2 regions of the Curtobacterium sp. PhB136 genome follow, and region 1 is predicted to be linked to the other one. Evidence: predicted binding sites of a transcription regulator. Region 1 holds the regulator's gene; the other holds the start of a gene.
The links. The regulator HrcA, encoded in region 1, represses chaperone genes, less so after heat shock. The targets are predictions, from matches to a motif close to TTNGCACTCGNNNNNNNCGAGTGCNAA.
Positions count from the first base shown of each region.

Region 1 (7,478 bases):
CGAGACCTCCGTCGCGCTCGGCTTCGGCTTCCGCTGCGGGTTCCTCGGGCTGCTGCACCTCGAGATCATCACCGAGCGGCTCTCCCGCGAGTTCGGCCTCGACCTCATCACGACCGCGCCGAGCGTCATCTACGAGGTCACGAACGAGGACAACACCGTGACCGAGGTCACGAACCCGTCCGAGTTCCCGACCGGGCGCATCGTCGAGGTCCGCGAGCCCATGGTCCGCGCCGCGATCCTCGCCCCGAAGGACTACGTCGGCGCGATCATGGAGCTCTGCCAGCAGCGCCGCGGCTCCCTGCTCGGCATGGAGTACCTCGGTGAGGACCGCGTCGAGATCCGCTACCAGATCCCGCTCGGCGAGATCGTGTTCGACTTCTTCGACCAGCTGAAGAGCAAGACGCAGGGCTACGCCAGCCTCGACTACGAGCCGATCGGCGACCAGGCGGCCGACCTCGTCAAGGTCGACATCCTGCTGCAGGGCGACCAGGTCGACGCGTTCAGCGCGATCGTGCACCGCGACAAGGCGTACGCGTACGGCACGCTGATGACCGAGCGGCTCCGCAAGCTCATCCCGCGTCAGCAGTTCGAGGTCCCGATCCAGGCGGCGATCGGCGCCCGCATCATCGCCCGCGAGAGCATCCGCGCGATGCGCAAGGACGTCCTCGCGAAGTGCTACGGCGGTGACATCACCCGCAAGCGCAAGCTCCTCGAGAAGCAGAAGGAGGGCAAGAAGCGCATGAAGACCATCGGTCGGGTCGAGGTCCCGCAGGAAGCCTTCATCGCGGCGCTCTCCGGCGACGTCGAAGAGAAGAAGAAGTAGCGCGAAGCGACAGTGCTCGGCCGGGATCCGGCCGAGCACTGTCGCTTTCCGGGACTACTCGCGGGGGAGCTGGCGGACTAGCGCTGGCTGCGGGATCGCAGGGCCGCCAGGCAGACCGCCGGGAGGCTCGCAGCAGCCAGTCCCGCCAGCGCGGTCCGCACGATGGTCGCGTTCGACGCCGCCCCCACATCCGGCGCAGTCGTCGCCACCACCGCGGCTGCCACGGCACCGAGCGCCAGGAGCGCCGTCACCCCGCCGAGCACCAGCGGCAGCCGACGGCCCCGGTGGTGCTGCACGGCGAGCACGAGCGTCGCCCCGAAGAGCAGCACCCCGAGCCCGGCGGCCGACGCCCCGACGGCGGCGATGGTGTTCAGCGTCTCGAAGCCGGCGGCCACCCGGTCGACCGCGATCCGGCACGCCGCGGCCACCGCGAAGCTCCCGAGCGCGAGCACGCCAGATGCCCGGACGCGCGCGTCAACGGACCGTCGGCGAGCGGGGGCTGGCGTGAGCACGAGCCAACGATAGGGGCGTGGCGGAGGTGGGCACGGCCTCCAGTTCGGGGTGCACGGGAAGTGGACGACGGACCGCGCGCCGTCGGTTCGACCCGGCCACGCACCCCCAGTACGATGGCCAGATGAGCAGCCGCGGAGGGTACCTGACCGCCCTGACCTACGGAGCAGTCGGTGCCACGCAGGCGCCCGACCTGATGACCTACCCGCCAGAGGGGTTCGTCCCCGCGGAGTCGCGCTCCCGCATCGGCCACGGTGACCAGCGCTTCGAGACCGCGGTGACCCAGGCGTTGACGTGGCAGATCCAGGAGCGCAGCGGCATCGCGGTGCGCGTGGACGAAGCACCCGACGACGACGAGGTCCGGTACAACCCGGTGACCTTCGACGAGCAGGGTGTGCCGATCGCGCCGGCCTCGATCGGGACGCCGCGGGTGGAGCAGTTCTCGCCGGACGGCACCCCGCTGGTGACCGCCGGGACGAGCGCGGTGCTGACGATGCACGCGTTCGGGCAGACGGTGCAGGCGCCGGTGCGGGTCGTGTCGATCATCGACGAGCCGGACCGCAAGGGCTTCGCGTACGGCACGCTCGAGGGGCACCCGCTCTCGGGTGAGGAGTCGTTCGTCATCGAGCGCACCGCGGACGGCTCGGTGTGGCTGCAGATCCGGCAGTTCTCGCAGCCCGCGAGCGCGAAGTGGCGTTTCGTCGCGCCGCTGCTCCGTCGGCAGCAGCGCGTGATGGCGGAGAAGTACCTCGAGGCCCTGCGCGGCGACTAGTCCGCGCTACCCCTCGTGCCGCAGCGGCGGCAGCGCGGCGATCGCGTCCTCGATGAGTGCCGCGTCCGAGACGCAGTCGCGCGCGATCGCGACGGCGTTCGTGTGCCGGAGCGCGTCGACGTCGTAGACGCCGGTCGCGACCGCGAGGAACGGGATGCCGACGGCGTCCGCCGCTTCGCCGTCGCGCGGGGTGTCGCCGACGATGACGGCGCGGGTGCCGGCGAGTGCGTCCGCGGCGAGGGCGGTGACCCCGGCGCGCTCCACCTCCTCGTCGCCGAAGTAGGAGTGTTCCCAGTCGAACGCGTCGACGTCGAACCCGGCACCGGCGAGCTTGACCCGTGCGCGGTAGGCGGAGTTGCCGGTGAGCAGGCCGTTCCGCCAGCCGAGCTCGGCGAAGCGGGTGACGAGTGCGACAGCCCCCGGTGCGGCGGTGCGGTGCTCGCCCGCGCGGTGCCGTTCTTCGGAGAGGTCGCGGAGGTGGCGGGTCACGGTGGGGATCAGGTCGTCGCCGAGGTCGTGGGCGCGGACGTGCTCGGCGATGATGCCGGCGTCGGTCCGGCCGTGCTGGTGCCCGACGAGGAGGGGGAGGTCGCGGCCCGTCGCCCGTTCGAGCGCGAGGTGGTACAGGTTGCCGGGCGATGTGGCGTTCCGGACGAGGGTGCCGTCGATGTCCCACAGCACCGTGGTCGGGACGGGGTGGTGCTCCATGACTCCATCATGGCGGACAATGGACTCCATGCCGAGTGCCCTCCCGATCGCTGACCCGGCACCCGCGGACGGTCTGATCACCCCCGGCGCCGGATCGGGCGACGTGCCCTTCGGCGTCTACGTGCACGTGCCCTTCTGCCGGGTGCGCTGCGGCTACTGCGACTTCAACACGTACACCGCGTCCGAGCTCCGCGGTGTCCGCCGCGACGACTACGCCGGACACGCCGTCCGCGAGATCGCCTGGGCCGCTTCGGTCCTGGACCGCTCCGGCGTGCCGCGACGTCCGGTGTCCACCGTGTTCTTCGGCGGCGGCACCCCGACGATGCTCCCCGCGAGCGACCTGGCAATGATCCTCAGGGCGATCGACGACACGTGGGGGATCCTCCCCGGGGCCGAGGTCACCACCGAGGCGAACCCGGACTCCGTCGACGCGGAGTCCATCGCGACCCTGCGGCGCGCGGGCTTCACGCGGATGAGCTACGGCATGCAGTCCGCGGTCCCGCACGTGCTCGCGACGCTCGACCGCACCCACGACCCGCTCCGGGTGCCGGACGTCGTCGACCTCGCGAAGCAGCAGGGGCTCGACGTCTCGCTCGACCTGATCTACTCCACGCCGGGGGAGTCCCTGGACGACTGGCGCACCTCGCTCGACGCCGCGATCGCCTGCGAGCCCGACCACGTGTCCGCGTACTCGCTCATCGTGGAGGACGGCACGGCAATGGGCCGCGCCGTCTCGCGCGGGGAGCTGCCGGCGCCCGACGACGACCTCGCCGCGGACATGTACGAGCTCGCGGACCAGGTCCTCGGCGACGCCGGGTACGGCTGGTACGAGGTCTCGAACTGGGCCCGCGGCGACGAGCACGTCAGCCGGCACAACCTGTCCTACTGGAAGGGCCACGACTGGTGGGGCGTCGGCCCCGGCGCGCACTCGAGCGTCGCCGGCACCCGGTGGTGGAACGTCAAGCACCCGGCCGCGTACGCGAACCGGGTGCTCGCCGACGAGTCGCCGGCCGCGGGTCGGGAGACCATCGACGCGGAGACCCGGTACGTGGAGCGGCTGCTCCTGGCGGCGCGGGTCCGTGGGGAGCTGCGGACGGACGAGATCCGACAGGAGGCCCGTGGCCGGGTCGCCGGGCTCATCGCACGCGGTCTCGTCGACGGGCGGAGCGCCCTGGGGACGCCCGGCACGCCGGGTCGCCTCGACCTCACGCTGCAGGGCCGGCTGCTCGCGGACGCGGTGGTGCGGGAGCTGCTCGACTAGGTGCTCGTGCTCAGTTCTTGATGAACTCGATCGAGAGCGGGTAGCGGTAGAACCGGCCCTGGTTCGCGGCGACGGCGGCCATGATGCCGAAGATGATCGTCACGACCCAGACAGCGAAGAGGATCAGCAGGCCGATGCCGAGCCAGACCGTGACGACCCCGACGGCGTACGCGATGGCCATCGTGATGTGGAAGTTCAGCGCGACGCGGGTGTGCTCGCGGACGAAGCCGCCGCGGTCGCGGAACAGCAGGTACGCGACGAGCGGGGCGATGAAGTTGAAGAAGATCCCGCCGATGTGCGTGAGCGTCGACCAGAGGCGCTGGTCCTCGGGGGTCATCGGCTGGGGTGGCTGGTACTGCTGACCGCCGGGCTGCTGTCCGTAGCCCTGGGGTCCGTTCGGCGGCTGTCCGTAGCTCATGCCGAGAGCGTATCGACACCGGTGCGCAAAGTGTCGGGACGTCGGTGGTCGGGCGTAGGATCAGCACTCGTCACGTCCGAGTGCCAGCGCGAGCGGAAGGGGTCCTGGTGGTCAGTGAACGGTCCCTCGAGGTCCTCAAGGCCATCGTGCGCGACTACGTCGCCTCCCGCGAACCCGTCGGCTCGAAGTCGATCGTGGAGCGCCACGCGTTCGGCGTCAGCGCGGCCACGATCCGCAACGACATGGCCCTGCTCGAGGACGAGCAGCTCATCATCGCCCCGCACACCTCCTCCGGTCGGGTGCCCACGGACAAGGGGTACCGCCTCTTCGTCGACCACCTCGCCGCCGCGCGCCCGCTGACCAGTGCCCAGCGCCAGGCCATCGAGACCTTCCTCGGCGCGTCGAACGACCTCGACGACGTCCTCAGCCGCACGGTTCGCCTGCTCAGTCAGCTGACGAACCAGGTCGCCCTCGTGCAGTACCCGTCGATGGTGCGCGCCCGGGTGCAGCACGTCGAACTCGTCCGGCTCGGGGACACCCGCCTGATGGTGGTGCTCATCACCGACACCGCCCGGGTCGAGCAACGCGTCGTCGAGACGGACGTCACCCTCGACGAGACCGCGCTCGTCGAACTCCGCTCCGTCGTCAACGGTTCGTCCGTCGGGCTCCTGCTCCACGACGTCCCGACGGCACTCCGGGCGATCCCCGCGCAGATCCGGCCGGAGTCCCAGACCCTCGCCGGCGTGGTCGTCGCGACCCTCATCGAGCAGGTCGCCGCCAACCGCCAGGACCGGCTGCTGATGGCCGGCGCCGCGAACCTCGCGAAGAGCGAACAGGACTTCTCCGGCGGCCTGTTCCCGGTCCTCGAAGCGATCGAGGAACAAGTGACCCTGCTCCGGTTGTTCGGGGAGATGCAGCTCGACGACGTCTCCGTGACCGCACGGATCGGCGTCGAGAACGCCGAGTACGGCCTCGACGCGACGAGCATCGTCGCCGGCGGGTACGTCGCGGCGGGCGGCGAGGTCGCCCGGCTCGGCGTCCTCGGCCCCACCCGGATGGACTACGGCTCCAACATGGCCGCGGTCCGCGCGGTCGCGCGGTACCTGTCCAGACTGCTCGGAGAGAATTGACGACCGACCACCCCGGGGACGCGCGCTGAGCGCGCGAGCCGACCCGGGCCTCCAGACCGATCCACCAGCAAGACCGACGAAACCTACCTGAGGAACACGTGGCAGACCACTACGACGTCCTCGGTGTCCCGCGCGACGCGGCCGACGCCGACATCAAGAAGGCGTACCGCCGCCTCGCCCGCGAACTGCACCCGGACGTGAACCCGAGCCCGGACGCCGCCGAGCGCTTCAAGGACGTGACGCACGCGTACGACGTGCTGAGCGACCCCGAGCAGCGTCGTCGGTACGACGCCGGCCCCCAGGCCGACAACCCGTTCGGCGGCGGCGCCGGCGGCTTCAGCGACATCTTCGACGCCTTCTTCGGCGGCGGGGGCGGTGGCGGCCGTGGCAACGGTCCGCGCAGCCGCGCCGAGCGCGGGCAGGACGCCCTGCTCCGCATCGACGTCGACCTCGACGAGGTCGTGTTCGGCACCCACAAGGACGTCGAGGTGGACACCGCGGTGCTCTGCGAGACGTGCGGCGGCTCCTGCTGCGCGCCCGGCACGAGCCCGCGCACCTGCGACATCTGCGGCGGTACCGGCCACATCCAGCGCCAGGTCCGCTCGCTCCTCGGCAACGTCGTGACGAGCGCGCCGTGCGGCACCTGCCGCGGACACGGCACCGTCATCCCGAACCCGTGCCCCACCTGCCAGGGCCAGGGCCGCGTGCGCGCACGCCGGACCATCCCCGTGGACGTCCCGGCCGGCGTCGACTCCGGACTCCGCCTGCAGATGCCCGGCCAGGGTGAGGTCGGCCCCGCCGGCGGCCCCTCCGGTGACCTCTACCTCGAGATCCGCGTGCGCCACCACGACGTCTTCAGCCGTGACGGGGACGACCTCCTCGCCACGCTCGAGGTGTCGATGACCGACGCGGTCCTCGGCACGAAGACCACGATCGACGGCCTCGACGGCCCGGTCGAGCTCGAGCTCCGCCCCGGTGTGCAGAGCGCCGACGTCCTCGTCCTCAAGGACCGCGGCGTCACGAAGCTCCGCGGGAACGGCCGCGGCGACCTCCGGGTCGGCGTGCAGGTCGTCACCCCGACGAAGCTCTCGCACAAGGAACGCCAGCTCGTCGAGCAGCTCGCGAAGTCGCACAAGGCGGCGCCGCCCCAGCTCGCGAAGTTCCAGCAGGGCATGTTCGGCAAGCTCCGCGACCGCTTCTTCAACTTCTGATGGCATCGCTCTACCTGGTGGACTCGCTCGACGGCGTGAGGGTCGGCGCGTCCGTCGCGCTCGACGGACCAGAGGGGCGGCACGCCGTGACCGTCGCGCGGGTCCGGGTCGGCGAGACGCTGCGGCTCTCGGACGGCCGGGGGACCGTCGCCCTCGGCTCGGTGGCGTCGCTCGACCGTGACGCCCTGGTGCTGACCGTGTCGTCGCTGACCACGTCACCAGCGCCGGTCCCGTCGTTGACGCTCGTGCAGGCGCTCGCGAAGGGCGGCCGCGACGAGATGGCGGTGCAGGCGGCGACCGAGATCGGTGTCGACCACGTCGTCCCGTGGTCGGCCGCGCGGAGCGTCTCCCGGTGGGAGGGCGCGAAGGTCGCGAAGGGGCAGGCCCGGTGGGCGGCCATCGCGCAGGAAGCCGCGAAGCAGGCGATCCGGTCGCGGGTGCCGTCCGTGTCGGCGCCGGTGACGACGGCGGCGTTGGCTGCCGGGGTCGGTTCCGGCGGTGCCGGCGGTGCCGGCGATTCCGGCCTGGAGGCTCGGGTCGCGTTGGTCGTGCTGGACCCGACCGCCACGGTGCGGCTCGCGACCTGGGAACCGCCGTCCGACGCCACCGAGATCGTCCTGGTCGTCGGCCCGGAAGGCGGGATCG
Region 1 covers NZ_SMGH01000007.1:183,815-191,292, reverse strand. Annotated here, with positions in the region: gene lepA (translation elongation factor 4) at 1-823, shown strand, start outside; gene EDF27_RS12935 (hypothetical protein) at 901-1,335, opposite strand; gene EDF27_RS12930 (DUF1990 domain-containing protein) at 1,458-2,105, shown strand; gene EDF27_RS12925 (HAD family hydrolase) at 2,112-2,813, opposite strand; gene hemW (radical SAM family heme chaperone HemW) at 2,842-4,074, shown strand; gene EDF27_RS12915 (DUF4870 domain-containing protein) at 4,085-4,492, opposite strand; gene hrcA (heat-inducible transcriptional repressor HrcA) at 4,600-5,622, shown strand; gene dnaJ (molecular chaperone DnaJ) at 5,721-6,833, shown strand; gene EDF27_RS12900 (16S rRNA (uracil(1498)-N(3))-methyltransferase) at 6,833-7,478, shown strand, end outside.

Region 2 (7,478 bases), on a different contig from region 1:
CTCGACCAGGTGGCCGTCTGCGGCGTGCTGCCGCTGGAACGCGATCATCTCGCTGATCGTCGACACGACGCCGAACGGCAGGTACGGCACGACGACGGTGACCGCGAACCCGGCCGCGAACACGAGCCCGCCCCAGAGTAGCCCCCACCAGCGTCGGTACAGCAGTGGGAGGACGAGGAACACCGGGATCAGCAGGACACCGATCTCCTTCGAGGTCACCGACAGCCCCGCGGCGAGCCCGGCCGCCAGGATCCACGGCCACGCCCCGCCGCGGACCCACCGCCAGCCGCACCACATCGCGATGACGCCGAACGCCACCATCGGGCCGTCGAGCAGCGCCAGGCGGTCGATCCGGCTCGGGTCGTCGAGGATCCCGTGCGGTGGGAGCCACCACAGCCCGGCGGCCAGGAGCCCGGTCCACCACCCGACGTCGCGGCGCAGCCAGACGAACAGCACGAGGCCGGTGACCAGCCCGAGCACCGCGACGGCGATCCGTGCGGAGGGGACGCCCTCGCCGAACACCAGCTGGGCGAGGCCCATCAGGTACTTCGCGGTCGGCGGGTGCTGCCGGTTGTCGCTGAAGTCACCATGCAGGTAGTCGTAGCCGGGCTGCTGGTACGCGGGTTCGTCGGTGACGACGTTGCCCGAGCCCAGCCGCCAGAACTGCTGGTAGACGGCCCACAGCGCGACGACGGTGAACGCCGTCCAGCGCGTCCACGGTGCGGTCGCGAGCGGGAGCCAGCGTCCGGTGGACGGTTCGCGGCGGCGGCCACGCGCACGAGCGTGTGCTGGCGCCGCCGGTGCGGTCTGCGTGGACATCCGGGCCAGTTTATTGCGGGTCCGGGGAAGATCTGGGGCCAGCAGCGGGACTTGAACCCGCAACCCCCGTATTACAAGTACGGTGCGCTACCAATTGCGCCATGCTGGCTGACCCGCCCATCTTACCGACGAGCGGGCCGGGACTCGCATGCTACTCGGCCGTGGTCTTCTCGGCGAAGTTCAGCGACAGCGAGTTCATGCAGTAGCGGTCTCCGGTGGGGGTGCCGAAGCCGTCCGGGAACACGTGCCCGAGGTGCGAGCCGCAGTTCGCGCAGCGGACCTCGGTGCGGGCCATGCCGAGCGAGTTGTCCTCGATCAGCTTCACCGCGTCCGGGTTCACCGACTCGTAGAACGACGGCCAGCCGCAGCCGGAGTCGAACTTCGTGCCGCTCTTGAACAGCTCAGCGCCGCACGCCGCACACGTGTAGATGCCGGCGCGCTCCTCGTCCAGGAGCTCACCGGTCCACGGGCGCTCCGTCCCCGCCTGCCGGAGGACGGCGTACTGCTCCGGGGAGAGTTCCTCGCGCCACTCGGCGTCGCTCTTCTCGACGTTGTATGCCATGGGTTCCTCCTGCTTCCGGTCGGGGTTCGTCGACCACTTCAGTAAACTCGTCGGGATGTCCGAGCATTCCGTGCACCGCACTCGATGGGCCCGCCTGACGACGGACGAACTGTACGGCATCGTCCGTCTGCGGAACCGGGTCTTCGCCCTCGAACAACACGTCTCGGACGAGGACTTCGACGGCCGCGACCGTGAGCCCGACACCGAGCACTGGTGGTTCGGAACGGACGGGTCGGCAGCGCTCGGGTACCTCCGCCTGATCCGCCCGGCGGCCGCGGAGGTGCACCCGGACGGCTCCGCCCCGCCGGCCTGGGTGATCGGCCGGGTCGCCACCCACCCGGACCACCGCGGGCAGGGGATCGCGAGCCGTCTCGTCGCCGCGGTCCTCGCGGCCCACGGGCACGAACCGATCGTCCTGCACGCACAGGAGTACGTCGCAGCACTCTACGAACGCCACGGCTTCGTGCGGTTCGGAGCCCCCTACGTGGAGGCCGGCATCACCCACGTCGGGATGCACCGGGCGTGAACACCCGGGCCCGCTACCGCGCCTACGCGGACCGGATCGCTCCGGTCTCGCCGTCGTACGCCGCATGGGCCCGGTCGCTCGACGACGACCTGGTCGCCCTGCTCGACGAGGTCCCGGAGTCGAAGCGGCAGCCGGAGCTGCTCTTCGCGGTCGCGCGCCGGTTGGGTGCGGACCCGTCGGACCCAGCCGCGCTCCGCGCACTCGGACGGGAGGCCGGGCCCACCCTGGTCACGGCCCTCGCCACCGCCACGGTGCAGGCCAACGACCCGCGGCGGCTCGGTCCGCTCGTCCCCCTGTTCGCGGCGCTCGCCGCGTCGGCGTCGCGGCCGCTCGGGCTCGTCGACGTGGGTGCCGCCGCGGGGCTGTGCTCGATCCCGGACCGCGTCACGCTCGACTACCGCACGTCGGACGGCACCGTGCGGATGCACACCGCGCAGGAAGACCCCTCGATCCGGTTGGTCGCCGACGCCTCGGGTACGGTGCCGGCGCCGGCCACGGCGCCGATCCGGATCGGGGCGCGCGTCGCCCTCGACCCGAACCCCATCGACCTCGCAGCGCCCCGTGCGTTCGACCGGTTGGTCGAGGCGGTCCCGCCGGAGGCCCTGGAGCGGACCGCTCTGATGCGGGCGGCCGCGCGCGCGACGCTCACCGTGCCTCCCGTCCGGATCGCCGGCCGTGTGCCGGACGACCTGGACCGCGCGGTCGACACCCTGCCGGACCGTCTCGAACCCGTCGTGCTGACCGCCGGCACCCTGATCTACGTGCCGGGGGCCGAGCGGCAGCGGTTCGTCGACCGGATCGCCGAACGCGGGCTGCACTGGATCGCCCTCGAGCGCACCGGGATCCTGACCGGGGTGGCCGCGACGCTGCCGGCGGACGTCGACGCAGCCGACCCGGCGTCCTTCGCGACCGTCTCCGTCGACGGGGTCGCCGTGGCCGTGTGCGACGCCTTCGGGACCGCGATCCGGTGGTTCCGCGAGCTGTGACGCTTCCCGGGTGGAATCCGCGACAGTCCAGCGCCATGCCAGGGTCGACATCGACCGCACCCCTACGATGTGCGAGACCCGTTACCCGAATGTGATCGGAACCGTCGTGACCACCATCCCCGCGGACGAGCTCAGCGAGCTCGCCAAGCACGTGCTCGCCTTCGAGCACGAGCGGGCACGGCACGACCGCACGAAAGAGGCGGAGATCCGGGTCGAGTTCGACATGTCGCCGGCGCGGTACTACCAGGTGCTGAACCGGGTCATCGACTCACCCGCGGCACTCGCGTACGACCCGCAGCTGGTCGGTCGCCTGCAGCGCCTGCGGCACGCGCGCACGAGCGCACGAGCGGCGCGGAGCTTCGTCGCTCCCGCCGCCGCCTCCGCCACCGGAACCGAAGAGGAACGATGACGAGATTCCCCCATGACCGTTTCGACGACGTGACCGACGGTCCGCGCGTCGGAGCGCACCGCGGCATGCACCGTCGTGGCCGCGGCTGGATCGCGTTCGCGTGGGCCGCGCTCGCCACCGGCGTGCTCGTCGGGATCGGGGTGCTCGTCCTGGCGCTCCTCAACGGCAGCTACTCGTTCTCCGGGGACGACGACGCCACGTCGTCGCCGTCGGCGTCCGCGTCGTCGTCCGCGTCCTCCTCGTCGTCGTCCTCACCGTCGGCGTCGTCGTCGTCCGCGCCCACCGCGGCGAAGCCCTCCGAGCAGGGCGACACCACGGTCGTCGTGCTCAACGGGACCACCACGGCCGGACTCGCGGCGAAGGGCACCTCGGCACTGACCACCGCCGGGTGGACGGTGACGTCGAGCGGCAACGCGGGCACCACCGGGACCACGTCGACGATCGTGTACTACCAGCAGGACTCCCAGGCGGCCATCGCACGCGGTGTCGCCGCTGCCCTCGGTGTGACCGCCGTGCAGCAGTCGGCAGCGTTCCCGAACGCCGACGTGAGCGTCGTGCTCGGGTCCGACTACACGGGCTGATCGACGCTTCCCGGACTCGTCCGGGTGCGTTTCCGGGTCGTTCTGCGCAGCGCTTTGTAACGGCTGTGTTTCCGGCACGTTGAGTTCCGGCGGAATCAGCGTGAAATGTCCGTCACACCCCTTGCCGAAACGCACTTCCTGATTAGAGTCACAAGTGGTCACCGGAGTGATCGGAATGTCGTCGGACCTCGGTACGCACGATGCGGAACACCCGGGCTCGGACCCGACGGCGTCACCCGACGGCCCCGTCGTTCGCAACAGCAGTACCGCAGGGAGCAACAGATCATGGCCAACGGAACCGTCAAGTGGTTCAACGCTGAAAAGGGCTTCGGCTTCATCACCGTCGATGGAGGGGGCCAGGACGTGTTCGTCCACTACTCGGCCATCGACATGAACGGCTACAAGGTCCTCGAAGAGGGCCAAGCAGTGACGTTCGACGTCGGCACGGGGTCCAAGGGCCCGCAGGCCGAGTCGGTGCGTCCGGCCTAGTCGCCGAACCACTCCGGACGCGCCGTCCCCTCGGGGGCGGCGCGTTCGTCGTGTCCGGGCGGTGTGCTGGTGGGTGTGCTGGCGGGTGTGCTGGTGGGTGTGCCGGTGTGTGTTGCACTCTCAGGGGTCGAGTGCCAGAATCGGGCTTGGCACTCGCTGACGCTGAGTGCCAGAAGACCCCCACGACGTCCGGGAGGGACGAGAAACTCACATGGCTAAGATCATTGCTTTCGACGAGGAGGCCCGCCGTGGCCTCGAGCGCGGCCTGAACCAGCTGGCCGACGCCGTGAAGGTGACGCTCGGCCCGCGCGGCCGCAACGTCGTCCTCGAGAAGAAGTGGGGCGCCCCCACGATCACGAACGACGGTGTCTCCATCGCCAAGGAGATCGAGCTCGACGACCCGTACGAGAAGATCGGTGCCGAGCTCGTCAAGGAGGTCGCCAAGAAGACCGACGACGTCGCCGGTGACGGTACGACCACCGCGACCGTGCTCGCCCAGGCCCTCGTCCGCGAAGGCCTCCGCAACGTGGCCGCCGGCGCCGACCCCGTCTCGCTGAAGCGCGGCATCGAGAAGGCCGTCGCGGCCGTCTCCGACCAGCTGCTCGCGAACGCCAAGGAGATCGAGACCAAGGACCAGATCGCCGCCACCGCGTCGATCTCGGCCGCGGACCCGACCATCGGCGCGCTCATCGCCGAGGCCATCGACAAGGTCGGCAAGGAAGGCGTCGTCACCGTCGAGGAGTCGAACACCTTCGGCACCGAGCTCGAGCTCACCGAGGGCATGCGCTTCGACAAGGGCTACCTGTCGCAGTACTTCGTGACCGACCCCGAGCGCCAGGAAGCCGTCTTCGAAGACGCCTACATCCTGATCGTCAACTCGAAGATCTCGAACATCAAGGACCTCCTGCCGGTGGTCGACAAGGTGATCCAGGCTGGCAAGCAGCTCCTGATCATCGCCGAGGACGTCGACGGTGAGGCCCTGGCCACGCTCGTCGTGAACAAGATCCGCGGCATCTTCAAGTCCGTCGCCGTCAAGGCCCCGGGCTTCGGCGACCGTCGCAAGGCCATGCTGCAGGACATCGCGATCCTCACCGGCGGCCAGGTCATCTCGGAAGAGGTCGGCCTCAAGCTCGAGAACGCCACGCTCGACCTGCTCGGCAAGGCACGCAAGGTCGTCATCACCAAGGACGAGACCACCATCGTCGAAGGTGCCGGCGACACCGAGCAGATCGCGGGCCGCGTCCGTCAGATCCGCTCCGAGATCGAAGCGACCGACTCCGACTACGACCGCGAGAAGCTCCAGGAGCGCCTCGCGAAGCTCGCCGGTGGCGTCGCCGTCATCAAGGCGGGCGCTGCAACTGAGGTCGAGCTCAAGGAGCGCAAGCACCGCATCGAGGACGCCGTCCGCAACGCCAAGGCCGCTGTGGAAGAGGGCATCGTCGCCGGCGGTGGCGTCGCCCTGATCCAGGCCGGCAAGGTCGCGCTCGACTCCCTCACGCTCGAGGGCGATGAGGCGACCGGCGCGAACATCGTCCGCGTCGCCATCGACGCACCGCTCAAGCAGATCGCGCTCAACGCCGGTCTCGAGCCGGGTGTCGTGGCCGCCAAGGTCCGCGAGCTCGAAGCGGGCTGGGGCCTCAACGCCGCGACCGGTGAGTACGTCGACCTGATCGCTGCCGGCATCATCGACCCCGCCAAGGTCACGCGCTCGGCGCTGCAGAACGCTGCGTCGATCGCCGGTCTGTTCCTCACGACCGAGGTCGTCGTCGCCGACAAGCCCGAGCGCGCCGCGGCCGCTCCGGCCGGCGACCCGACGGGTGGCATGGACTTCTAGTCCGTCGTTCCGGAAGGGCCCTCGCACGCTGCGCGTGCGGGGGCCCTTCCGCGTGCGCCGCGCGCGTGCCTCCGCCGGTGAGATCGCACTTCGTGTCGGCTGATCTTCGCTCAACCGACACGAAGCGCGATCTCACCGCGGTACCCCGCTGCGCTGACGCAATGCGAACGCCTCGCGGAGACGCTCCAGGAAGTCGGATGGGTGGTGCGCATCCTTCGCGGTGACGTGGATGGTCAGCCAGCTCGCGACAGTGAAGGCGTTGCCACGCGTGCGGTCGTGGCTGAAGGTGTCGCGGTCCGTCCGGTGGTGGTCGCCGTCGTACTCGAGGGCGATGCGGAGTTCGACCCAGGCCATGTCGACGCGCCCGATGAAGCGCCCCGATGCGTCGAAGACGTCCGCGTTCAGGTCGGGCTCCGGGAATCCGGCCTCCACGACGATCAGTCGCACGATCGTCTCCATCGGCGATTCAGCTCCGACTCGGACGAGATCGAGAGCGGCGCGGACGAGCACGACAGCGCGATCCCCAGGGTGGATGGTCGCGGCGAGCTGCGCTGGAGATGCCAGCCGCCCGACGCCGACGAGGTGATCGCCGAGGATCACCAGTGCGCGGAGACTGAGCAGGATCCGACATTCGTACCAGAACGCGGCCGGTGTGCTGACCCGCACGCCGAACACCGTGGTGACATCGGCGCGTGAGGGCCGGACGCGATGCCCGATCACGCCCTGCCGGCGTTCCACGGGTCCCGACCCGGTGGTCGACACGTGGAGCTCGCTGTTCGGAGCAGCGAACAAACGGGGGAGCGGGGCACTCCAGAGCCTGGCGGCCGTCGTGTGGCTGAAGTGCTGATCGGGGCGGAGCAAGAGGCCGTGGGCGAGTGCCGTGTCGATGAAGGCGAGCCGGTCGGCAGGGACTCGAACTCCGCGGGCCGGAGCGGCCAGGTCCTTCCTCCGAAGGCGTTCCCGTCCGACGCCCTGTTCGAGTGCGTCGGCGACGAGGAACGGCGTCCGCAGGAACCTGGACGGGAGTGGCTGAGGGTCCGTTGGCATGACGCCAGCGTGCCGAGCCACTGACAGCCAGGGGGCCGCGCCCGCGTTCCTGTGGAGGAGGACCCTCCCGGAACCGGCTGTGCAGGAGCCGCGAGATCGCGCTTCGTGTCGGAAGGCTCAGAGGGGAGGCGACACGTAGTGCGATCTCACCGGGGGTGGGGGCGGGGGTGCCGCGCGGGCGCGCGGGTGCGCGGGTGCGCGGGCGCGCGGGCGCGCGGCCGGGGG
Region 2 covers NZ_SMGH01000004.1:1,205,528-1,213,005, forward strand. Annotated here, with positions in the region: gene EDF27_RS05845 (glycosyltransferase family 39 protein) at 1-819, opposite strand, end outside; tRNA gene EDF27_RS05850 (tRNA-Thr) at 853-928, opposite strand; gene msrB (peptide-methionine (R)-S-oxide reductase MsrB) at 971-1,381, opposite strand; gene EDF27_RS05860 (GNAT family N-acetyltransferase) at 1,437-1,907, shown strand; gene EDF27_RS05865 (DUF2332 family protein) at 1,904-2,893, shown strand; gene EDF27_RS05870 (DUF3263 domain-containing protein) at 3,000-3,302, shown strand; gene EDF27_RS05875 (LytR C-terminal domain-containing protein) at 3,332-3,883, shown strand; gene EDF27_RS05880 (cold-shock protein) at 4,169-4,372, shown strand; gene groL (chaperonin GroEL) at 4,584-6,206, shown strand; gene EDF27_RS05890 (hypothetical protein) at 6,339-7,253, opposite strand.
Region 2: a site for HrcA is predicted at 4,519-4,545, ahead of groL (chaperonin GroEL). Genes of this name have one in related genera too.